Regions from separate parts of the Janthinobacterium sp. 67 genome, predicted to be linked through region 3. Evidence: predicted binding sites of a transcription regulator. Region 3 holds the regulator's gene; each other region holds the start of a gene.
What was found. Region 3 encodes LexA, which represses DNA repair genes until DNA is damaged. Its sites were predicted from a motif close to ACTGTATNNNNATACAGT; they were not measured.
Positions count from the first base shown of each region.

Region 1: the regulator LexA is predicted to act here: its motif matches at 4,864-4,881, upstream of recA (recombinase RecA).
Region 2: the regulator LexA is predicted to act here: its motif matches at 2,175-2,192, upstream of dinB (DNA polymerase IV).
Region 4: the regulator LexA is predicted to act here: its motif matches at 3,857-3,874, upstream of imuA (translesion DNA synthesis-associated protein ImuA).

Region 1 covers NZ_PGES01000001.1:3,510,321-3,516,410, forward strand. The annotation lists gene sucC (ADP-forming succinate--CoA ligase subunit beta) at 1-390, opposite strand, end outside; gene CLU90_RS15755 (DUF2889 domain-containing protein) at 467-1,027, opposite strand; gene CLU90_RS15760 (class I SAM-dependent methyltransferase) at 1,305-2,843, opposite strand; gene recX (recombination regulator RecX) at 2,998-3,453, opposite strand; gene recA (recombinase RecA) at 3,657-4,760, opposite strand; gene CLU90_RS15775 (response regulator) at 5,015-5,749, shown strand; gene CLU90_RS15780 (sensor histidine kinase) at 5,746-6,090, shown strand, end outside.
Region 2 covers NZ_PGES01000001.1:3,912,115-3,918,204, forward strand. The annotation lists gene CLU90_RS17540 (recombination-associated protein RdgC) at 1-861, opposite strand, end outside; gene dinB (DNA polymerase IV) at 980-2,155, opposite strand; gene CLU90_RS17550 (S9 family peptidase) at 2,298-4,457, shown strand; tRNA gene CLU90_RS17555 (tRNA-Val) at 4,557-4,632, shown strand; tRNA gene CLU90_RS17560 (tRNA-Asp) at 4,687-4,763, shown strand; tRNA gene CLU90_RS17565 (tRNA-Val) at 4,981-5,056, shown strand; tRNA gene CLU90_RS17570 (tRNA-Asp) at 5,114-5,190, shown strand; gene CLU90_RS17575 (hypothetical protein) at 5,346-6,090, shown strand, end outside.
Region 3 covers NZ_PGES01000001.1:2,527,428-2,533,517, forward strand. The annotation lists gene rplI (50S ribosomal protein L9) at 1-360, opposite strand, end outside; gene rpsR (30S ribosomal protein S18) at 388-678, opposite strand; gene priB (primosomal replication protein N) at 704-1,003, opposite strand; gene rpsF (30S ribosomal protein S6) at 1,024-1,410, opposite strand; gene lexA (transcriptional repressor LexA) at 1,676-2,311, shown strand; gene CLU90_RS11345 (cystathionine gamma-synthase family protein) at 2,382-3,623, opposite strand; gene purF (amidophosphoribosyltransferase) at 3,731-5,254, opposite strand; gene CLU90_RS11355 (CvpA family protein) at 5,293-5,781, opposite strand; gene CLU90_RS11360 (SPOR domain-containing protein) at 5,802-6,090, opposite strand, start outside.
Region 4 covers NZ_PGES01000001.1:2,291,512-2,297,601, reverse strand. The annotation lists gene CLU90_RS10350 (error-prone DNA polymerase) at 1-1,657, opposite strand, end outside; gene CLU90_RS10345 (Y-family DNA polymerase) at 1,661-3,130, opposite strand; gene imuA (translesion DNA synthesis-associated protein ImuA) at 3,063-3,740, opposite strand; gene CLU90_RS10330 (hypothetical protein) at 4,190-4,831, shown strand; gene CLU90_RS10325 (OST-HTH/LOTUS domain-containing protein) at 4,924-5,769, shown strand; gene CLU90_RS10320 (hypothetical protein) at 5,861-6,090, shown strand, end outside.

The DNA of each region.
Region 1 (6,090 bases), 980 kb from region 3:
GCCGCCTTCGGACGATGCCATCAGGACGATTTTCTGGGTAACGCGGTCGGTGACCAGCGAAACGTACAGTTCTTGCTTGATGTCGGCGCCTTCTTCCACCAGCAGGCGGTTGACTTTCTGGCCTTCGGCGCTGGTCTGATGCGTGATCAGCTGCATGCCCATGATCTGGTCAGCGTATTCCTTGACCTGTTCCATCGATTTTGCCACTTTCACGCCGCCGCCCTTGCCGCGGCCACCTGCGTGGATCTGCGCCTTGACGACCCATACCGGGCCGCCCAGGGTTTCCGCAGCCTTGACGGCTTCTTCGACGGACATGCACGGAATACCGCGTGGTACCGTCACTCCGTGCTGCCGGAGGATTTCTTTGGCTTGATACTCATGGATTTTCATGCTGGCTTCCCTTCTGATACTGATTTGTAAAAATACGGTTAGTGGTGCAAAAAAAACAGGAAAAACAGCGCCGGGGTCACGCTTTGGCTACCCAGCGCGGGTAATACTGTGCAACCGCCCCGCCATCCGTGCGCAGGGCGTGGCATTTGTCGAGTTGAAACGGCTTTTCATGCGGCAAATCAGCATTCTCACCGTCGCGGGTCGACCAGACATCGCCGGCAAATGCCTGAACCGTCGCAGTCGGCAAGACTTGCGCCAGTTCCGTCAAATGGGTACAGCCGGCGATTCCCGCCAGGCGCTGTTTCAAGTCGCGGCGGAAATTCTTCAATAAATTCAGACCGATCAGCGTCCGATAAGCGGGGCCGATGGTATCGCAAAAACCGGGATAGGGCACGGCATCGGAGGCAGCTTCGGCCTCGACAATGGTCAGTTCGCGATCGACGGTAATGCGTAAGTGGAGGTCATGCAGAGGGGCGCCGGCGGGACGGGGGCCGGAGGCCAGGGTCGCGTCATAGCTTTTGATGTCGGTGATATGGGCGTCAATATCCCACAGGCCGTCGTCGCGCACATACGCTTGGACGTCGATAACGCGGGAGTGCCGTAGGGCGCGCCGGGATACGGGAGTTGACAGGGGCATAAGACCGATGCCGCTTGCGCGGCCATAATTAGTAAGCAGCCATGTGCCTAAAGCACTCTGTTCGCAGCTTCTACGAACAGCAACCGCACCTGCGGCGCCGCAAAAACCCTAAAAGTGTAGCACACAGGGCGCTAGTTGCGTCGCAACATAATTTTTTATTGGTCTTGCCGCCCGCCGCAAATCATTAACAGAAATTGCAAAGTGAATGACTACCATTCAGAATTCAAATAACTGATGTCGGGCATGCAAGCGCCGGCAGCCTGGCCGGCGCCACGCTTCAGTCGGCCACCCCCAGTGCACGCAAAACGGGCAAGGTGCGCGCGGAAAAATACTGTGCGTGCGCCAGCAGTTCGGCCAGGTTTTCCTCTTCCGTCAACAAAGGCTGCCCATCCTTCGTCAGCAATTGCTCCAGGCGCAGCAGCACCGGCCACGTCGCATGCACACACTCTTGCGGCGTTGAGCAACCTTGCTGTTTTGCCCACAGGAACAGTTGTTGTAAATGCGATACAACCACGCCACCGCCCGTCAGGGGGCTGGCAAGGACGTGCAAATCGGTTCTTGCCAGTGCTTGCTCCAGCAAGTGCGCATTCAGGCGCGCCGTTTGCGGCCGCGCCACGGCGACATCGGCCTCGTCCTGGACGGCAAGCACGCTGCCTTTGCTGACCAGCACCAGCATGACCTGCAGCAGGGCGGCCAGGCTCGCTTCAGTGCCAGCCATTTGCTGCTCCAGTTCGCCTATCGTGTACACGCGATGGTCGGCCATGGCGTCAAGCACGGGCGCATACACGCGCTCGTCCATATCGGCGTCGCCCAGTACGCCATGCACGCTCAACACCACTTCGTCGCGGGGCACGGCCAGCATCACGCGCACGGCCCGCAAGGCACTGGCCTGGGCCAACGGCGTCAGCCTGCGCGCGCCCTTGACCCAGTAATCCTTGCGGAACTGTTCGTTGACAAGGAAGGCGCGCGTCGTCTCGCGGAAGATGGGATCGGGTATCTCGGCCAGGAATTGCTGGTGCTCGGTCGTCAGGTTCAGCATGTCGACCAGAGCCGTATAGTTGGCGGACGCGGCGAACTCGAGCTTGGCCTCGCCCAGCATGGCAGCGACGCTGGAAAAAGCCATGGGCTGCCAGTCGGCATTGAAATACTCATGGGCAAGATAATGTCCATCCATCGCCTTGAGCTTGTCGAAGCGGTCCGCCAGCTGCGGGTTGGCGTCCAGATAGCGCGGTTGCACGGCGATCATCCGCTCGACGAAATCGATGGCGCCGTCGACTCTGGCCAGCACGCCCTGGCCCGGGGCGCTCATGACGCGGCTATGTTCGGCCAGCAAGTCGCGCATCGGCATCATTGCGGCCCAGCCTGGCTGCGTGTTGTAGCTGATGAAGGCGACACCGCCGACTTTCAGCTTGCGCCGCAGGAAGTCGACGATCAGCGCGCGATTTTCCGCCGAAACCCAGCTCCAGATTCCGTGCAGGCAGATGAAGTCGAAATCGGGCAAGTCGTCGCGGCGGCAAAACTGCGCGAACGATTCGTCCGTAAATTGCGCGCCGGCGCCGGCCGCGCTGGCCAGCTCCTGCGCAAAGGCGGCCTGGGACGGATTGAAATCATTGCCATGCCAGCGCGTGGCGGACGCCGCCGCATGGATGTTGGCGCTGACGCCCTGACCAAAGCCCAGTTCGCAAGCCGTGCCGCTGGCCGGCAAGGCCAGGCCGGCGGCCAGCAGGGGCAGCCGCAGGCGCAGAGGATTCAATTCTTCGTAGTAGCCATAGGTATAGGCAATTTCGGCCATATAGCCGGCATTCCAGTTGCTCATCTCGATCCTGTCACGGTCAGGGGCTGTGCGCATCGCACAGCGTTCGAGCGCCAGCATACCCGATCGCGCGGCGTCGCCATACGGGAAACAGACGGCGTTTGAAAGCGCAGTTCGTGGCGGCACGGCGGGAGCGGCCGGCGCACCCTGGCCGGCCTTATTCCTCGTCGGGCTCCAGCCCCTTCAAGGCCACCTGTACGGCGCGCTGGGAAAAGCCGCGCTGCATCAGGAAGCGCATCTGCTTGCTGCGCTGCTCGGCGTCCTGCGCCACTTGCCCGAACTTGCGGCGCCATACTTCGCAGGCGCGCGCAACTTCGCCTTCGGCCAGGCCCGCCTTGAGTTCCTGCAGCGCTTCGCCGCCGATGCCATGGCTTTGCAATTCGGCCATGATGCGGCTGTTGCCGAAGCGGGCCGAGCGGCGGTGGATCAGCGACTCGGAAAAGCGCTCCTGCGACAGCCAATTGGCTTGCTCCAGGCTGTCGAGCAAGGCTTCCACGTCATCGCCCTCTTGCGCATGCCGCTGCAGCTTGCGCCGCAATTCCATGCGGCTGTGTTCACGCATCGACAAAAAGCGTAGCGCCCTGCCCTTCAGGCTTAGTTGTACTGCGGCCATACACCCACCTTGTCTTTCATTCCACGATCACGTCACCCAAACACAATCGCCGCCCGGCGCAACAGCGCGGGACGGCGATCATGGTCCTACCTTGCGGCAAGCCATGCGTAGGTCGGATTAGGCCCCTTGGGCCGTAATCCGACAACATTGTTGACGTCTGTGGCGTTGTCGGATTACGTGCGGCTTTGCCGCGCTAATCCGACCTACTCTGGCTTGGCTTCCGCAGCCTTGGCAGCCTTGTCGGCGGCTTTATCGGCTTTTTCCGGCTTTTCAGCAGCCAGCGGCGGCAGTTCGCGCACGCCCAGCGAAGCGCGGACCTTGTTTTCGATTTCGCGGGCCAGCGCCGGACGCTCTTGCAGGAAGGCGCGGGCGTTGTCCTTGCCCTGGCCGATGCGTTCGCCGTTGTAGCTGTACCACGAGCCGGATTTTTCCACGATCTTGGCATCCGAGCCCAGGTCCAGGATTTCGCCTTCGCGCGAAGTGCCTGCGCCGTACAGGATGTCGAAGTGCGCTTCCTTGAACGGTGGCGCGATCTTGTTCTTGACGACCTTGACCTTGGTTTCGTTGCCGATTACTTCATCGCCGGACTTGATCGAGCCGGTGCGGCGGATATCGAGGCGCACGGAGGCGTAGAATTTCAGCGCATTGCCGCCCGTGGTCGTTTCCGGGCTGCCGAACATCACGCCGATCTTCATGCGGATCTGGTTGATGAAGATGACCAGGGTATTGGTGCGGTTGATGGAACCGGTCAGCTTGCGCAGGGCTTGCGACATCAGACGTGCTTGCAGGCCTGGCAGGGAGTCGCCCATGTCGCCTTCGATCTCGGCGCGTGGCGTCAGTGCGGCCACGGAGTCGATGACGACGAGGTCGACGCTGCCCGAACGCACGAGGGCGTCGCAGATTTCCAGCGCCTGCTCGCCCGTGTCCGGTTGCGAGATCAGCAATTCATGCAGGTTCACGCCCAGCTTTTGCGCGTAACCGACGTCGAGTGCATGCTCGGCATCGATAAAGGCGCACGTGCCGCCCAGTTTTTGCATTTCGGCGATGGTTTGCAGGGTCAAGGTGGTTTTACCCGACGATTCCGGACCGTAGATTTCCACCACGCGGCCGCGCGGCAAGCCGCCCACGCCCAGCGCGATATCGAGGCCGAGCGAACCGGTCGACACGACTTGCACTTCTTCGATCGGTGCGCTGGCATCCATGCGCATGACCGAACCTTTGCCAAACTGCTTCTCGATCTGCGCCAGTGCGGCGGCGAGCGCCTTGGCTTTTTCCGATGCGGGTACTACAGCTTTTTTATCGTCCATATGTTCTTTCAGCCGTTCTACAGTTGCGGATTCACGTGACGCATCTACGTGAACCGTGCAGCCTGCGATAGCGCCAGTGGGTTAAATTCTTTACACAGACAGTACTGTATAAAAAAACAGTGATCAATGCAAGCGGAACGTGGATTTGTTTTGAAACAGATCAATACAACCGCGGATTTTCATAAAAATTCGCCACCTTGCGGAAAATGAAACACAATACAAGCTTCTACCGCCGCAAGCATAGGAAGTGCACCATGCGTATTTTACTTGCCGAAGATGACAGCGTGCTGGCCGATGGCCTGACCCGCTCGCTGCGCCAGTCCGGTTATGCGATCGACTACGTCAAGACGGGCCAGGAGGCCGATACGGCCCTGTCCACCCAGGAATTCGACTTGCTGATCCTCGACCTGGGCCTGCCGAAAATGTCCGGACTGGAAGTGCTGCGCCGCCTGCGCGCGCGCGCCTCGCTGCTGCCCGTGCTGATCCTGACGGCCGCCGATTCCATCGAACAACGCGTCAATGGCCTCGACCTCGGTGCCGATGATTATATGGCCAAGCCGTTCGCCTTGTCGGAACTGGAGGCAAGAGTGCGCGCCCTGACGCGCCGCGGCGCCGGCGGCGGCGCCACCATCATCAAGCACGGCCCTCTCAGCTACGACCAGGTAGGGCGCAGCGCCTACATCAACGACCAGATGCTCGACCTGTCGGCGCGCGAATTGGGCTTGCTGGAAATCTTGCTGGGCCGCACCGGCCGCCTCGTGTCGAAAGAGCAGCTGGTTGACCACCTGTGCGAATGGGGCGAGGAAGTGTCGAACAACGCCATCGAAGTATATGTGCACCGCCTGCGCAAGAAGATCGAGGTGGGCGGCGTGCGCATCGCCACCGTGCGCGGCCTCGGCTATTGCCTGGAAAAATACTCGGAAGCGGCGCGCCTGAACGCCGAAGCGGGCGAGTCGGCAAGCCCGGCCAGCGGACCTGCCAGCAAGTGAAGGCGCGCGAGGCGCCAGCGGACGAGCCGGACGACGACGACTGGTTCGAGCCGCCCACCACGGAGCAGGACGACACCATCGAGCATTCGCTGTTCGGCGAAATCCTCGACTGGATGCTGGCGCCCCTGCTGCTGCTGTGGCCGATGAGCATCGCCATCACCTATCTGGTGGCCAAGGGCATCGCCAATCAGCCGTTCGACCATGCGCTGGAAGACAGCGTGACGGTGCTCACGCAGCAGGTCAAGCAGGCGGACGGCGCCATGCTGCGCCGCGCGCCCGACAAGAACGAAAAGGGCAGCAATAATAACGGACGCGACTTGCTGCGCGGCGACGATGTCGAC
Region 2 (6,090 bases), 1.4 Mb from region 3:
GTCGGCCATCAGCTTGGAGAGCTCGCCCGTCATCAGCATCACGTCGCCGTCGAAACGCTCTTCGTCGTTCTTCGTGCTCGATTCCGTTTCCTTGATCACGTCCAGCGGCTTGACGCTCTTGATGGCCAGGGACTCCGTCAGCACGAACGAGATCTTGTCGTTCCACGTCATGGCCAGGCGCGTGCACTGCTTGCCGGCCGCGATGTGGCGGCGCACGTCGTCCGCTTCCAAGGTGTGGCGCACATAGCGCACGGTGGCCTTGCTTTCACCCGTGGCGCGCAATTCCGTATCCATGTCGACCGTGAAGCCGGCCGGCGCATCGTCGGCCTGCAGCCATTCCGTCATCACCGCCACGGGCGAGCGCTGCACGCGCAGGCTTTCCAGCGGCAGTTTGTCGACGGCTTTCAACAGCAGCTTGATGACTTCATCGGCTTTCGCCGGGCTGGCGGCATCGACCACCAGCCAGCCATTGACGGGGTCGATCCACGTCCAGACGTTGCTGCGGATGCTGAAGGCGCGCGGCAGCAGTTCGTCGGCCACGCGTTCCTTCAATTCCTTCATGGCCTTCTTGCCTGGGGCAAAGCCTTGCGCTTCTTCCATCTCGGCAGCGCGGGCCTTGGCCACCTGATTGATGACGGTCGCTGGCAGCAGTTTCTTTTCCGTGCCCAGCAGGATCAGCATCTGCTTGTTGACCACGTGGACCAGGCCGCCGTTCGGGCGTGGCGTATCCCAGCCCTGGCGCATCAGATCCATGCTGGTCGCCGGCGTAAATTTGTTCGAGGACAGCGCCTCTTCCAGTTGTTCTGGCGTGTAAGCCCACGGTGCGGGCAGGCGGTAAATCTGAAGATTCTTGAACCACATAGTTTTTGTCTTCCGTTTGTTTCAGTAGTGCCAGGGGAACGCCATTCTACACTTTCAACACGGAAATGCCGTCAAAAGCGCGGACTGGCGCGGTGTTGTTGCTGCGTGGGGAATGCCGCTACAGGGCGGGAAACAGCTCCGCCTGGGCCGGCGCCTGCCGCGTCACGAGGGCAGGGTCGGACAAGGTGGAGATGCGCACGCCCAGCAGGCGGATTTTTTTGTCAAATGGCACGCGCCGCAAGCAATCGCGGCTGGCGCGCAGGATGGCGGCGGCATCCGCCGTGGCACTGGGCAAGGTGACGTCGCGCGTGACGGTGCTGAAATCCTCGAAACGCAGCTTGATGCCCACCGTGCGCCCCGCCAGCGATTGTTTGTCGAGGTCGCCCGCCACGCGCGTGCACAGGCTTTCCAGCTTTTCCGACAGGGTGGCGCGGTCGCGCACCACCTGCAAGTCGCGCTCGAACGTCGTTTCACGACTGACGGACTTGGTTTCCCGGCTCGTCTGCACGGGCCGGTCATCGATGCCCAGCGCCGCCTGGCGCAGCCAGCCCGTGTACAGGTCGCCGAACTGCGTGCGCAGCATGGCCATGTCGGCCCGGGCCAGCTCGCCGATGGTGATGATGCCCAGTGCTTCCAGCTTGGCCGTCGCCTTGGGGCCGATGCCGTTGATCTTTTTCGCCGGCAAGGGCCACACGCGCGTGGCGACATCCTCCGGGTGCAGGATGGTCAGGCCGTCCGGTTTTTCCAGGTCGGAACAGATTTTCGCCAGCAATTTGTTGGGCGCCAGGCCGATCGAGCACGACAGGCCCGTGGCCTCAAACACGGCCGCCTTCAGGCGGGCCGCCATGGCCGGCGCCTGCTCGCCGTATTCCGTCAGGTCGACATAGATTTCATCGATACCCACGTTCTGGATGATGGGACACAGCTGGGCCACGGCCTGCTTGAAGCGGGCCGAATAGTCGCGGTAAGCTTCAAAATCGGCCGGCAACAGGATGCTGTCGGGCGCCAGCTTGGCCGCCTTCATGATGCCCATGGCGGAAAAGACGCCGAACACGCGCGCCGCATAGGTCGACGTGGTGACGACGCCGCGCCCCACGTAGTCGCGCATGCGCGCAAACTGCCGCGTGCCGTCTTCCTGCAGCACGGGCTGCTGCAAGCGCCCGCCGCCGATGACGACGGCTTCGCCGCGCAATTCCGGATATTTCAACAATTCCACGGAGGCAAAGAAGGCGTCCATGTCCAGGTGGGCTATCCAGCGGCGCGGTTCGGAGGGTACGGGGGCAGATGCGGTCAAGGACACCTCGCGGCGAAATACTGTAGTTATATACAGTATCGCTGGAAATGCCCGTGGATGCAAGCTGAAACGCACGCGCACGGCGGTTGCTTTTCTCAATAGCAAGATTACAATCCTGACACAACTATTCAAAGGAGTCGCCTTGTCCATCACCCATCACGCTGCGCGCCGCCGGTCCGCCTGGTTATCCATCCTGCCGGCCCTGCTGCTGTCCACGCTGGCGCCATCCGCGCTGGCCGCTGACGCCGCCACCATGTCGGCCCCCGTTGCCGCCAAGACGGCCTGGCAGGAAACGCGCCACGGCACCGTCGTCACGGACGACTACCGCTGGCTGCAAAAGAAAACCGATCCTGCCGTGATCGACTACCTGAATGCGGAAAACGCCTACACGGCCGCCGTCACGGCACCGATCCAGCCGCTGGCCGACAAGGTGTTTGCGGAGGTCAAGGGGCGCATGCAGGAAGTGGACTTGTCCGTGCCTGCGCGCCAGGGCAATTTCTACTATTACACGCGCATGGAAGCGGGCAAGCAATACCCGATTCACTGCCGCCGTCCCGTCGGCGCCAACGGCGCCTACGATGCGCAGGCGCTTGAGGAAATCCTGCTGGACCAGAATCAATTGGCCGAAGGCCACAAATTCTTTGCCGTGCGCGCATTTGCCATCAGCCCGAATGAACAACTGCTGGCCTACACCACCGACACGACGGGTTTCCGCCAGTACGAGCTGCACGTCAAGGATTTGAAGACAGGCAAGCTGCTCACGGACACCATGCCGCGCGTGACCTCGCTGGCGTGGGCGGCCAACAACGCCACCCTGATGCTGGCGCAGGAAGACGCCACCACCAAGCGCTCGGACCGCGTGTTCCGCCTGGCCCTGGGCGGCGCGCCGCAACAGGTTTACCACGAACCGGTGGAACAGTTCGCCATCCACGTGGACCGTACGCACGACAAGCAGTTCTTCGTGCTCACCTCGGGCAGCACGGATACGAGCGAAGTGCTGCTGCTGCCAACGAGCAAGCCGCAAGGCAGTTTCCAGAGCGTGCTGAAACGCGAAAAAGGCCACCGCTACATCGTCGAGCACCGCGACGGCCAGTTGTATATCGTCACCAATAAAGATGCGAAGAATTTCCGTGTCGTCAGCGCGCCGGTGACCGCCCCGCAGCCGAAGCACTGGAAGAGCGTCGTGCCGCATAACAAGGATGCCGTGATCCAGTCCATCGACGTCTTCCAGGGCTACCTGGTGGTGATGGAAAAGGCGCGCGCCCTGAACCGCGCGCGCATCTACGATTTCGCGCATAAAAACTGGAAGACGGTGCAGTTCGACGACCCTGTCTACCTGGCAACATCCGTCGGCACGCCGGAGTTTTCCGCCACGCAATTTCGCATGTCCTACCAGTCGCCCGTCACGCCGCCCACCGTCATCGACGTGGCGATGCAAGACGGCAAGCGCACGGTGCTGAAGCAACAGGAAATCGTCGGCGGCTTCGACGGCAGCCGCTACACGACGCAGCGCCTGTGGGTGACGGCGCGCGATGGCGTGCAAGTGCCGCTGTGGCTCGTCTACAAGAAAGGCGTGAAGCTCGACGGCTCGGCGCCGCTGCTGCTGTACTCGTATGGCTCGTATGGCATCTCGACGGAAGCCACTTTTTCCATCAGCCGCATCAGCCTGCTGGAACGGGGCGTCATCTATGCGCAGGCGCATATCCGCGGCGGCACGGACATGGGCGAAGCGTGGCATGAAGACGGCATGCTGATGAAGAAGAAAAACACCTTCAATGACTTCATCGACAGCGCCGACTACCTGGTGCGCGAAAAATGGACGAGTCCGAACCGCCTGATCATCCAGGGCGGCAGCGCCGGCGGCTTGCTGATGGGCGCCGTCGTCAACATGCGTCCCGAGCTGTTCCACGCCGTGCACGCGGCCGTACCGTTTGTCGACGTGATGAACACCATGATGGACGCCAGCCTGCCGCTGACGACGGGCGAGTACCTGGAATGGGGCGACCCGAACCAGAAGGCGGCCTACGACTACATGCTCAGCTACTCGCCATACGACAACATTGCGCGCAAGAATTACCCGGCCATGCTGGTGACGACGGGCCTGAACGACAGCCAGGTCATGTACTGGGAACCGGCGAAATACGTGGCCAAGCTGCGCGCGTATAAAACGGACGGCAATCCCCTGCTGCTGAAAACGAATATGGGTGCCGGCCACGGCGGCGCTTCGGGCCGCTATAACGCCATCGCCGAGAACGCATTCAATATGGCATGGATGCTGTCGCAGTGGAATATCACGGAATAATGTGAAAAAAGCGCTTGCACAAGGATTTTACCCGTCCTATAATAGCGCCTCTTCCAGACGTGGTGACAAACGTCGGGATGGTTTTCTGAGACAAGCATTGGGTGCTTAGCTCAGTTGGTAGAGCGGCGCCCTTACAAGGCGTAGGTCGGGAGTTCGAGCCTCTCAGCACCCACCAAATCAGAAAACTATCCAGTGCTTCATGGATCAGCAATACAGATCATACGAGCTTGGAGTGGTAGTTCAGTTGGTTAGAATACCGGCCTGTCACGTCGGGGGTCGCGGGTTCGAGTCCCGTCCGCTCCGCCAATAAAAGAAAAGCCCTTTGGTTCTCTGAACCGAAGGGCTTTTCCCATTTCAGAACAAGAAAACACATCAACACTCCCTACCGTGAACATTTTTGCGCTTTTCAGCAAAAAAACTGCCGTTCGCCCTCAAGAATAGTTGCACAAGCACGAAAGCGCCCCCTATAATAGTGCCTCTTCCAGACGTGGTGACAAACGTCAGGATAGTTTTCTGGGTATGCGGGTGCTTAGCTCAGTTGGTAGAGCGGCGCCCTTACAAGGCGTAGGTCGGGAGTTCGAGCCTCTCAGCACCCACCACCAATACAGAAAATTATCCAGTGCTTCATGGATCAGCAACACAGATCATACGAGCTTGGAGTGGTAGTTCAGTTGGTTAGAATACCGGCCTGTCACGTCGGGGGTCGCGGGTTCGAGTCCCGTCCGCTCCGCCAATAAAAGAAAAGCCCTTTGGTTCTCTGAACCGAAGGGCTTTTCCCATTGTGGGGTCAGACCCACAACACCGCTAACACAGAGTGTTACGCCAACGCTCATGGGGGTCTGACCCCAGCTGTTAGAATCAGCGCTACCCCGACTCCGCTCCTGCCTGATGCGCCTGCCCCGCAGCCTTTCCCCCTATCTTGCCCTGCGCTTGCGCCTGGCCCATCATGCTTTGCTGCAATTTGCCGCCAGCCTGGCCAGTTCCATGGAAATTCTCGTGTTCCTGGCCGGCCCCGTCTTGCTGGGCTTGCTCAGCGTCATCGCCCTGCCCGGTTTTCTCGCCGTCACCCTGCCCTGGCCCGCCGCGCTTGGCCTGCTGGGTGCGCAAGTGCTGCTCACGTGCCTGCCCGCCTGGCTGCTGCGCAAGCGATTGTTGCCCGCCAACATAGCCGCCTGGCTGCGCCAGCTGCCCTTGCCGCCGCGCCTGCGCTGGCAAGCCGATATCGCCGTGGCCGGCCTGCTGATGCTGCCGCTGGGCGTCGCCTATGCCGTCTCGGCCAGCATCTGGCTGGTGCAGTCGCCGCCCTGGTTGCGCCCGGTCGCCGCGCCCGGCATGGCCGCCACCGTCGCCGTCTGGCTGCTGGCCTGGCTGCTGACGACGCTCATCGTGGCGCAGCGCCTGCGCCCGCCGCAGCCCGCACAAAAGGCGCGCCCGCCAACGATGACGGCATACGTGCCGCAACGGCCCCGCTGCGCTACCCTGTTCCTGTGGCGCCAGCTGTTCTGGCTGCCGTTCTGGCGCAACGAGAATGTGATCGGCCTGCAGCAAAGCCTGCTGCTGGCCACGGCTGGCGCCAGCATGCTGGGCTGGCTGCTGCGCACGCCCCTCGTGCCCGCACCGCTGCTCGGTTTGC
Region 3 (6,090 bases):
CGGGCCGGTAGGCATGCGGATTTGTGCTTTTTCAACAGCAAAACCTTGCTTGGTCAGCGCTTCAGCGATGTCGAAGTTGGTGACGGAACCGAACAGACGGCCATCGACGCCAGCTTTTTGAGCAACTTGAACGGTCAGGCCGCTCAGTTTTTCGCCCTGGGCTTGCGATGCGGCCAGTTTGGCGGCAGCAGCTTTTTCCAGTTCAGCGCGCTTGACTTCGAATTCAGCCACAGCGGTTGCCGTAGCACGACGTGCCAGGCGTTGCGGGATCAGGAAGTTACGTGCGTAACCGTCTTTGACTTTGACGACTTCGCCGAGGTTACCGACGTTAACAACTTTTTCTAACAGAATGATTTGCATAGTTCTTCTCCAGGAATATCTGACCGATTAAGCGTGGTGCAGATCGGTGTATGGCAGCAGCGCGAGGAAGCGAGCGCGCTTGATTGCGGTGTCGACTTGGCGCTGGTAGTGCGCTTTGGTACCGGTCAGGCGTGCTGGCATGATCTTGCCGTTTTCCTGGACGAAGTCTTTCAGCGTGTCGACGTCTTTGTAGTCGACTTGCTCAACGTGAGCTGCCGTGAAGCGGCAGAACTTCTTACGTTTGAACAATGGGTTTTGCTGTTTGCGTTTTTCTTTAAGCTTGAGCTTATTTTTGTCGAACTTTTTACCGAATGCCATGTCAGGCTCCTGTATCTAAAATGCGCTAGTCGGGAATGACTGCACTAAAATCAATGATGTGAAACACCAAACTCTTGCTGTTGCGGCTTTTTCTGGCCAGGAAACCCGTGAACTGATAGATCCCGCCCAAGCTTGCCTGACTGAACCGGCCTGAGATTTCGCCAGCGGCTAGCGCGGCAACATCAAACTCGGTCAAACGGGCAATCCCTGCTTCCATCTGCTGCGAACTGTGTTGCAATACTGCATTCACAATCGGCAGCCCTGCCGGGGTGTAGCGCAATATTTCGCGCTCGGCAATGATGGCGGTAACTTGTAGCTGGTTCAGCGCACGATCCTGGTCAAAAATTAAGCGGCTGCGGCTGGAGCGGCTGCTGGTGCTTCGGTGCGGTGGCTTTTGGCCGCGTCTTCGCGTTGTACCGATTTCATCATCGGCGAAGGAGCTGTTTCAGCTTTCTTCATTTTAACGGTCAGGTGACGCAACACGGCATCATTGAATTTGAATGCTGTTTCCAACTCGACCAGGGTCTCGTTGTCGCATTCGATGTTCAGGCAGATGTAGTGTGCTTTAGGCAGCTTTTGGATCGAGTAAGCCATTTGACGGCGGCCCCAATCTTCCACGCGGTGAACCGAACCGCCGCGGGTGGTTACGCTGGCTTTGTAGCGTTCGATCATCGCGGGCACTTGCTCGCTTTGGTCCGGATGGACGATAAAGACTATTTCATAATGACGCATGCAAACTCCTTCAGGTCGGATTGATAATCGCCCACCCCGGCGTCAAGACGGGTGTGGGAAGGTCAGCCGAAGATTATAACCGCCTTTCGCAAACTATTCAATCATTGCTTGCGCCGCGCCCGCCAAGCCGCCCCTTTCTTGCCCGGATAGCAGTATTTCTTTCAAAATCACGCAAAAAGGCCGAAATCCCCTTGCATAGTGCGCGATACTGTACAAAAATACAGACTGTTCATATAGACAGCATTTTAGTATGCACCCACCGCTCATGATCAAGCTGACAGCACGACAAGAACAAATCCTGAACCTGATCAAGGACGCGATTGAAAACACGGGTTTTCCTCCCACCCGTGCCGAAATCGCCAATGAACTGGGTTTCAAATCGGCCAACGCGGCCGAAGAGCATTTGCAGGCCCTGGCCCGCAAGGGCGCGATCGAGATTTCGCCCGGCACCTCGCGCGGCATCCGCCTGATCGGCGCGGCCGCCGAAGCGCCGCCGTCGAAAGTGCCGGCAGCGCTGCTGATGTCGCTGCCCCTGATCGGCCGGGTGGCTGCGGGCTCGCCCATCCTGGCGCAGGAAAACCTGGAAGCGAGCTACAACGTGGACCCTGCCCTGTTCTCGGCCAAGCCCGACTTCCTGCTCAAGGTGCGCGGCTGGTCCATGCGCGACGCCGGCATCATGGATGGCGACTTGCTGGCCGTGAAAAAAGTCGACAGCGCCAAGAATGGCCAGATCGTCGTCGCCCGCATCGGCGACGAAGTCACCGTCAAGCGCTACAAGAAGACGGGCTCCGTCATCGAACTGCTGCCTGAAAACCCGGACTTCAAGGTGATTACCGTGTCGCCGGAAGATGAGTTCGCCCTGGAAGGCTTGGCGGTAGGACTCATGCGCAGCTGGCATTAAGCTTTTAGCGTAAAAAAAGGGCCGCGACAGCATGACTGTCGCGGCCCTTTTTTACATTATGCGCGGCTGCTTATGCGTCCAGCGCATTGCTGAAATCCTCGAGCAGATCGGCCTCATCTTCGATGCCCACCGACACGCGGATCAGGGATTCGGCGATACCCATGCTGGCGCGACGCTCGGCCCCCATCTCGTAGAAAATCGTGTGGGCGACGGGAATGACGAGGGTGCGCGTGTCGCCGAGGTTGCTCGCTGGAATGGCCAAGTTCAAACGGTTGAGGAAATCGAAGCAGTCGATGCCGTCTTTCAGCTCAAAGCTGAACAGCGAGCCATAGCTGCGGAACAAGTCCGTCGCCAGCGCGTGCTGCGGGTGCGACGCCAGGCCCGGGTAATGCACGGCCGCCACTCTCGGGTCGGCGGCCAGCATGGTGGCCAGCGCCAGGGCGTTCGAGCAAGTGCGGTCCATGCGCAAGGCCATGGTTTCCGCGCCGACGGCGATATGGTGCGCCGCCTCCGGCCCCAGCGAGGCGCCGAAGTCGCGCAAGGCCTTGGCACGGATTTGCGCGATGCCCCATTGCGCGGGCGCCGCCTTTTTGTAATTCTCAAAGATATTCGGATATTGCGTCCAGTCGAACACGCCCGTGTCCGTCAAGCTGCCGCCCAGGGCATTGCCGTGGCCGCCGATCGATTTCGTCAAGGCATTGACCACCAGGCCCGCGCCCACGGCTTTCGGGCGGAACAGATATGGCGTCGTCATCGTGTTGTCGACGATGTACAAGATGCCTTTTTCGCGGCACAGGTCGCCGATTTTCTTCAGGTCGGCGATCTGCGTGCGCGGATTGGCGATGGTTTCCACGAACACGATGCGCGTGGCCGGCGTGATGGCGGCCGCCACGTTGGCCACGTCCGTGGCGTCGACGAAGGACACGCCGATACCCTGCCCCGTCACCGTTTGCCACAGGCTGTTGGTGTTGCCAAACAAGAAGGCCGACGACACGACATGGTCGCCCGCGCGCAGCAACGATTGCACCACGGCGCCGATGGCACCCATGCCGGTGGAGAAGCACAGGGTCGCCACGCCGTCTTCCATCTGGTTGACCTTGTCTTCCAGCGCGGAAACGGTCGGGTTACCCTGGCGGCCGTAGCGGAAGCCCGCTTCCTTGCCTTGGAACACGGACGCCAGCTGGCGCGCATCGGCGTAGCCAAAGGCAACGGAGGTATGCACGGGCTTGTGCAAGGAGCCGTGCTCGATGCCCTTGCGGCGGTCGTTATGCAGGATGGTGGTGGTGAAGCCGTAGTTTTTTTTGGTGGTCATGGTGGAAGTTCCAAAATACTCGTCTTGCCGCTTAACCCAAGGCAAGTGCTGGGGTCAGACCTGAAGGTCCGACCCCAAAAAAAGCCCGGCATCGGCCGGGCAGGTACTTATGCTTCCGTTGTCGCCAGGTTCAGGTTCAGTTGGGAACGTGGCGTATCTTCGGGCGCTGCCGCCTTCGGATGGTGGCGCGCATATTCCAGGCGGTCCAGGTATTCCTGCGACACGTCGCCCGTCACGTAGACGCCATCGAAGCACGAAGCCTCGAAGTTCGTCAGGGCCGGGTTGACGTCGGCGATGGCCTGCTTCAGCGCGCCGATATCCTGGTAGACCAGGTAATCGGCCGTGATTTCGCGGCACACCTCTTCCGTCGTGCGGCCGTAGGCGATCAGCTCGTCGCGCGTCGGCATGTCGATGCCGTACACGTTCGGGTAGATCACCGGTGGCGCGGCCGAAGCGAAGATGACCTTCGTCGCACCGGCTTCACGCGCCATCTGCACGATTTCACGGCTGGTGGTGCCGCGCACGATGGAATCGTCGACCAGCAGCACGACTTTGTCCTTGAACTCGGACGGGATCGCGTTGAGCTTCTGGCGCACGGATTTCTTGCGCGCCGCCTGGCCCGGCATGATGAAGGTGCGGCCGATGTAGCGGTTCTTGATGAAGCCTTCGCGGTACTCGATGTTCAGCGCCATGGCCAGCTGGATGGCGGCCGGACGCGAGGAATCGGGAATCGGCATGACCACGTCGATATGCACGCCCGGCAATTCGGCGCGGATCTTCTCGGCCAGGTATTCGCCCATTTTCAGGCGCGTGGCGTACACGGAAGCGCCGTCGATGACGGAGTCGGGACGGGCCAGGTAGACGAATTCGAACACGCACGGGTTCAGGCTGGCGTTGTCGGCGCACTGGGCGCTGTGCAATTGCTTGTCGGCGTCGATGAACACGGCTTCGCCGGGACCGATGTCGCGCACGAAGCGGAAACCCATGCCTTCCAGGGCCACGGATTCGGAAGCGATCAGGTATTCGGGACCTTGCTCCGTTTCATTGATGCCCAGGCACAGCGGACGGATGCCGTGCGGATCGCGGAAGGCCAGCAAGCCCACGCCGGCGATTTGCGCGACGGCGGCATAGCCACCCTTGACGCGGCGGTTCAGCACGGTAACGGCCTTGAAGATGGCTTCCGGGTCCAGGTTCAGGCCCGTCGTCGCTTCCTGGATTTCATGCGCGAGCACATTGAGCAGCACTTCCGAATCGGAATCGGTATTGATGTGGCGGCGGTCGTTCTTGAACATTTCCTGTTTCAACTGTTCCCAGTTGGTCAGGTTGCCATTGTGCGCCAGGGTGATGCCGAACGGCGCATTCACATAGAACGGTTGTGCTTCCTCTTCGCTCGACGATCCGGCCGTCGGATAACGGCAGTGGCCGATACCCGAGTTGCCTTGCAGCGAACGCATGTTACGCGTGCGGAAGACGTCACGCACGAGGCCGTTGGCTTTGTGCATGGAAAACATACTGCTGTGATTGGTCGCAATCCCTGCCGCGTCCTGACCGCGATGTTGCAGGAGCAACAATGCATCATAGAGCAATTGATTGACAGGTTGATGGGAAACGACGCCGACGATGCCACACATGGTGTGCTCCTAAACTGTGCTACTGATTTTAAAAAAATTCAAAATTTCACATGCTGCGCGTAAGCGGCAGGCAGATAAGGCTTGATGGCGCGCGCGCCCTGCTCCGCGAGCGGGCTGAACTGCGCGTTTTTCCAGAATGGCTGCTGCGGTATGGACGTCATGCCACACAAGATGACGGCGGTCAGCACGATCACAAGGCCCCGCGCCACGCCGAACAGGGTGCCCAGGGTGCGGTCGGCCAGGCTCAGGCCCGTCACCTTGACGAGCGCGTCGACCGTCATGGACAGCAATCCCATCAAAATGCGCACGCCGATGAACAGCACGACGAAGGCCAGCAGCAAACGGATGGCTTCGCCCGGCACGGCTTCCGGCAGGAATTTCGCCAGGGTGGCGCCATACGCGTTGGCAATGACGAAGGCCACGATCCAGCTGATCAGGGACAGTATTTCCTTGACTAGGCCACGCATCATGCTGATCAGCACGGACGTCACCAGCACGAACAGCACTAGGTAATCGAAGATCGTCACGCCGATTCAGCCTTGCAACATCACGCCGGTACCAGGCTGCCGCCCAGGCCCAGCTTTTGCAGCTTGGCGCGGGTCTTTTCAGCGTCTTCGCGGCTGCCGAACGGCCCCACGCGCACGCGGATGCGCTCGCCCGCCGGGCTGGACACCTTTTGCGTGTACGACTTGATGCCCGCGTCGCGCAGCTTGTCCTGCAATTCATCGACCTTGTCCTGCGTGGCCAGGGCCGCCACCTGCACCACGAACTTGCCGCCGCCGGCGTCGTGCGCCTTGTCCTGCGCTTTCTCTTGCGGCTTGCCTTCCAGAATCGCC
Region 4 (6,090 bases), 240 kb from region 3:
CGAGCACATCGACCTTGAGGAGACCGACGGCATCGATGTCGTCCTTGTCCCACTGGATAATGCTACGTTCCGCCATCGCAGCGTTTTCGATAGGCACCAGCCTGGACAACTTGGTGTGCGAGATGACGAACCCGCCCGGATGCTGTGAGAGGTGGCGCGGGAAACGCATCAACCTGTCTGCCAGCTCCGCCCACTTCTCAGCGATGGGTGAGTTTGGGTCGAAGCCGCATGAGACCAGGCGCTCTTGAAGGTCCGATTTCCCACCCCAACCGTGGGAGGCCTTCGCGACCTTATCGACGACCGAGAGGTCAACGCCCAGGGCCTTTCCGACATCGCGTAGCACGCTGCGCGGCCGATACGAAATGACCACGGCGGTAAGGGCGGCACGCATCCGACCATATTTCTTGTAAATGTACTGAATGACCTCTTCGCGGCGTTGGTGCTCGAAATCGATGTCGATGTCAGGCGGCTCATTTCTCTCCTTTGAAATGAACCTTTCGAACAATAGCGTGCCGCGCGACGGGTCCACTTCCGTGACGCCCAGGCAATAGCATACAGCCGAGTTTGCGGCCGAGCCACGGCCCTGGCAGAGAATGTGCTGCGACCTGGCGAACCGAACGATATCGAATACCGTTAGAAAATACGATTCGTACTGGAGTTCGGCGATGATACCCAGTTCGCGTTCCAGTAGCGCCTGGACGTTCTCTGGGATACCTGCCGGAAAGCGCCAGTGCGCGCCAATGTATGCCTCCTTGCGAAGGTACGACGTCGCCGTTTCGCCGTCGGGAACCAATTCTTGCGGGTACTCATATCGCAGCTCATCGAGTGAGAATTCACAAAGCTGCGCGACCCGGACCGATTCGTCGAGCGCTTCCCGCGAGTAGAGGTTACCCAGGCGTACTCGGGAACGCAGATGTTGCTCAGCGTTTGGCGCCAGCCGGTACCCGCATTGCGCGACCGGAACGCCATGGCGGATGGCGGTCATCGTGTCCTGAAGCGGCTTGTAGGAACGGACGTGCATGCAGACATCACCGGTTGCGACGACGGGCATCCCGAATTCCTCGGATATACCGGACACCAGTTGCCGATGTTTTTCGTCCTGGGCGCGGTGGTGCAAGGTGAGCGCGATGCGGGCGCGACCGGGAACGCACTGGATTAACCACGCAGCCTGCCGTTCGACTTCTTCGTAGCTTGCGTTATATTTCGGTGCAAGAATGAACTGGCAATCCGGTAGACATCGAAGATGAACCAGGTCCCCGACCGGCATGGCAATGTCGCGGGGCAGCACCAGGTAAGTCCCTTTTTCTGAACGAGTTCGTGCGACGGTAATCAATTCGCTGAGGTTCCCGTATCCATTTTTATTCGTCGCCAGGATGATGAGAACGAAGGGCGGACTGCCATCCTCTGGTGTCACAGTCATCTGGCTGCCGATGACAAGGTGGATTCCGAGCTCCTTGGCGGCAATGTGGGCCTTGACGACGCCGGCCAATGTGCATTCGTCTGTAATTGCAATGGCGGCGTACCCTAGCTTTGCGGCGCGCGCGACCAGTTGCTCGGGAGCCGATGCTCCCCGCAGGAACGTGTAGTGGCTGAAAACCTGAAGCTCGGCATAGTCTGGCAGTACTGGAGCCGGCGATGGAAGGTGGGATGCGCTCATGGCTCAGGCGTACAGGCCGTGCAGATACCAGCGGGCTTCCTTCGTCCGTTCGAGATAGACCCAGTAGCAGGACGCGTCGGTGCCCTGCGCAATGAAATAGTCGCGTGCCGCCGTTTGGTCGTTCCACCATCCGGCCTCGAGACGCTCCGGACCTTGAATAATTTTCAACGGGCTCCCGTAGAACGGCCGCTCGCCACGCATCAACAGTGGAATCGGTTTTGGCAGGAGCCAGAACGGGCGTCCTTCCAGGACTTCATCGCCATCCAGTTTGCGATACTTTTCCGTAAGTGGCACCCATTCGTTGCAGACCTCGGGCCGGTAATCCTGCATTGCCGCCGGCGTTAGCACGTTCTCAGCCCCGAGGCGTGCCGTAAGCAGCTCCAGCAGCCGATGGAAGTCCTGTGGCGACCCACCTGGCTCTGGGAACAGGGACTCGTTAGGCGGAAGCATTGGTTCGATTTTTTTGGCGTCGAGCCGCAATGCGATAACTGGCGCGATGAGTTCAACCTTGCTGAGGCGCTCCTTGAGTAATCGCACCAAGTGGGCCTCGTGCCAGGCTGGCTCCGCAAGCGCGATTTCGAGTTCAGTCGGAGGCATCGCCGCACGCCCGCGCTCATGCTCCAAAACAATGGTGAAAACACGGACCGCCTGTTGGAGTGACGTCAGCCAACCCACGAGTTGGAGGATAAGTCGCGTCGCGCCATGCAACAGTGCATCAGCATGTTCGATACGGTCGAAGGTCTCAACCCGTTCGGAGAACGTCAACGGGACCTTAATCCACTCGAACATCTCCGGCGCCTGGCCATACGCTCGGTCGAGGTCCGCAAGCAGGTCCTTGCTAGTGCGTCGAAGTAGGCCTGTGCGTGGCAGACGTTGCAATGCGCCGAGGTTCTTGGCTCCAATGCCGGCCAGCCATTCGTCGTATGCCGCGGCGGCGGGAAGCAATCCGCACGGCAGTCTGTCGAGCAAGCGTTCCAGCGATTTCATAGTCAGCGCGCGCCGGCGGAACACGGTACCTTTGCGGCGAAAACTCCGCGCAAGCAGCCACGCGCCTTGCGCGGTAGGCGCTGCGCCAAGGCGCGCGGTGAAACCCAGCGCAGCGATACTGCGAGCTATGGCACTACAGATGGCATGCGGCCCTTTGAATAAACGCAGGCTGGCGCTCACATCCATCAGGATAGAGAAATCGTCTTGAAGCGTCACCTCTGGGGTGTACTGCAACAGAGCCATTGCGATGGCGTCCAGCGCCAAGGCTTCCTTCTCAAGACTGCGCTCAAGTATCACCGTACCAGGTGCGATGGCCGACACGCCCCCAATGCGCATCCCCAAGCGTACGCCGCTGTGCGCGGCACCGGGGGATATTGCCGTGACCTGCTCCTGATGCATTACTGCATACGGACCTGGCTCAGACCAAGATGGCCGCAGCGTTTCTAATGGCAGTAGTGGAAGGTGCACGCTTAACAGTAATTTCATGGTCTACATCCAGATGCTGACGACCAGCGGGCATGTCCGCAAGCGGTATAAAAAAGGGATTTTCACAATGAGGCCCCCGACGTTTGATAATGTCGACCAACACACCGCCTAGAGCCGGCCGAAGCGCGATTCGAAGCGGTGATGGCGACGAGTCGACACTGCTGGAAAGCGGCCGCATCAGCCACAGCCAGGTGTCTGTGCTTTGGGCTGCCAGGTTCAACCGTCTCAAGGACTCCGCGCGGACATTCGACTGCCAAAGCACGACGGCCCCGCACGAGCCATTTTTCAGGATTTGTTCGGCTGACCAGAGCGCATCGGCCGAACTGCTCGGCCGAAGCCAAAGCAGATTGCGGTCAACAAGCCCCCAGGATTTGCATGTCATGGCGTGCGGTAGATATGGCGGCTGAATCAAGGCAATGCGCTGTGTAGCCGCCAACTCGGCGAGAGCGGGTTTGAGTAACTGCATCTCGCCGATGCCGGCTTGTTGCAGCAACACTTCCACCAGGGCGGACCTGGGCCATCCACCGTTCGGCAGTTCCGCATCCAAAACCGCATGGCCCGTCGTGCAGGTCGTTGACCTGGATAGAGCGAGCTCGCTCGCACGCCACACATCCTGCAGAGGCAGTTGCAGAAGCGCGCGGGCTGAATCGCTTTGAATAAGGGGTGGGCACAGCATTGTATTTGGTCACTTGGCTAGAGTTGAAGGGTTAGGGTGTTATGAAAAATACTGTATATGCATACAGTATAATTCAAGAGCTGAAAAAAGACATCTCTGATTTTGTTGCTTTTAAGGAACGTTGCCACTTTGGATGTGATTGGGAACGAGCTGGTACTTTTTGTCGGTTGGGAAGTTGGGTTTGGAATGACCGAGAACTTTACAATCATCGACCCGCCGTTGGCCACGTTCGGTCGGACATTAGTATTGAGCGAAGATATCGGAGCCTTGAGGCTCATTAATAGAAAGTGAAAAAATTGCTTATTGGACATTTCCACGTTCTATGCTTAAACTCGCAACACCACGTATGCAAATAAGATGCGTTCTCTATCAGGGTATGAAATATGAAAAGCAAAATCGCAGGGTTGGTAAAGAATATGGGGGACGCCGTCGCGTCGGTCGCCGATACTGCATCGTCGGCAGTCGATAGCTCGCTCAGCGCCGCTAAAAATTCTGTCGAACGGGCTAGCCACTCGGCGCTCGAATTCGGAAAAGCGGCCGGCGAAGCAGTTGGTGATGCCGCCCAGACAACGTCGAACTTTGCATATAAAGCAGGTGACTCCATTTCGGAAAACGCGGCAAAGTCATTCGCTGCCGTTAAACATGGTGCTGGTATCGTCGGTGACTCAGCCTCAGCTGGCGCCAAGTCCGCCGGTACAGCTCTCGGCGTGGTGACCGGCGCTGCCGGAAACACGCTTAGCGCACTGGGAGTGCTTATCGGCGATTTGAATGGCGACGGTAAAGTCGATTTCGAAGATGCGAAAATTGCTGCGACTAAGGTGAGAGAAGTTGCAGGTGCCGCAGCCGGAGAGATTGGCAAATTGGGCAAAAGCGCTCTTCAGTCAAAGCTGGTCCAAGACGCAGCAGCTGGCGCAGTGGTAGGTGGTGTCTTGGCCTCGATGATTCCAATTCCCATAATCAGCACCGTTACCGGGGCCACTGCCGGTGCGGCGCTCGGCGCTTACAAGAGCATCGGGAAGAAGTGACGACAGAGCCAGAGGCATCTCAATTCACAGTTGACGCCGACGGTGTTTTGAAAGCGCTACAGCACGAAGTCCAGCGTAAGCTAGGACGCTGCATGCTGCGTCTGCAGCAGTACGAGCGGTTGTTGAAGACAATGGTCGCGGGCATGGCAGTGAAAGGCCCGATAGAACGATTCCAAGCCGCGCAGGACCAAAAACTCGCCGACATGCGTACCAAGACTTTGGGCACTCTCGTCGGCATGTTCACCGGTAACCACTTAACTGCGGCATTATCTGATGTCGAGGCTAGACCGGATGATGACACCAGTTCCGGCATCCAATCTGTTGATGTCGCTTGGGCCAGCATGCGCTTCAATATCTCGATGTCGCCTGAGCGTTACGCGCAAAGCAAGGATGGTCTCGCCGAGCTAGTTGCGCTGCGCAATGGCCTCATCCATCATTTCCTCGAACGTTTTGACATCTTTGATGAAAACGGCTGCTGCGCAGCTGCCACCCACCTCGATGCCTGCTACGAGCAAATTGATGCGCATTTTGAACGCCTGAAGGACTGGGCCAGGAGCTTAGCCGAGACCCAAGCGCTGGCGTCTTCATTCTTGCAGTCAAAGTCGTTCGAGGATATGTTCGTACACGGCATCAATCCTGACGGTTCAGTGTGCTGGGCGAGGAGCACGATAGTCGAATGTTTGCACAAGGCAGAGACGGCTTGCCAGGTAGGCGGTTGGACCTTCCTCGACGCCGCGATAGAGTTTATCTCGAAGGAAAATCGAGACCAGGTACCGAGCAGATATGGATGCAAGACATGGCGCCAAGTCTTGAGAAAATCAGGACTGTTCGAACTTCGGAAAATCGGATGTTCAGATGGCAAGAGTAGGGAAACTTTGTATCGCAGTCAAACAGCTCCACCACAAGACGAGCAAGAACCTTTGCCGTGGGCCACTTAGCTGGCCGTTCAAAATCTTGGCAGGATAATCATATTTCTCTAAATCAAATAGCCAGTTCGGCGGCACTTCCTCTCTGATTCGGATGACCGCAATGACATCAAGCACAATGTACGACGAACAGTTTTCCGGCGTTGGCCATTTTCAACTGTACTCAGAGTTGTATCCCTGGGTCGGCCATGCCTTTCACAGCCAAAGTCCTCGGATTCTTGTGCTGGGGGAGAGCCACTATTTGGAACCAAGCATCGATTTTCATCACGACGCGGCCGCGTGGTATGCCGGTATAAGAAATCAAACAAACCGTGATAAGGCTGGGATTGTCAC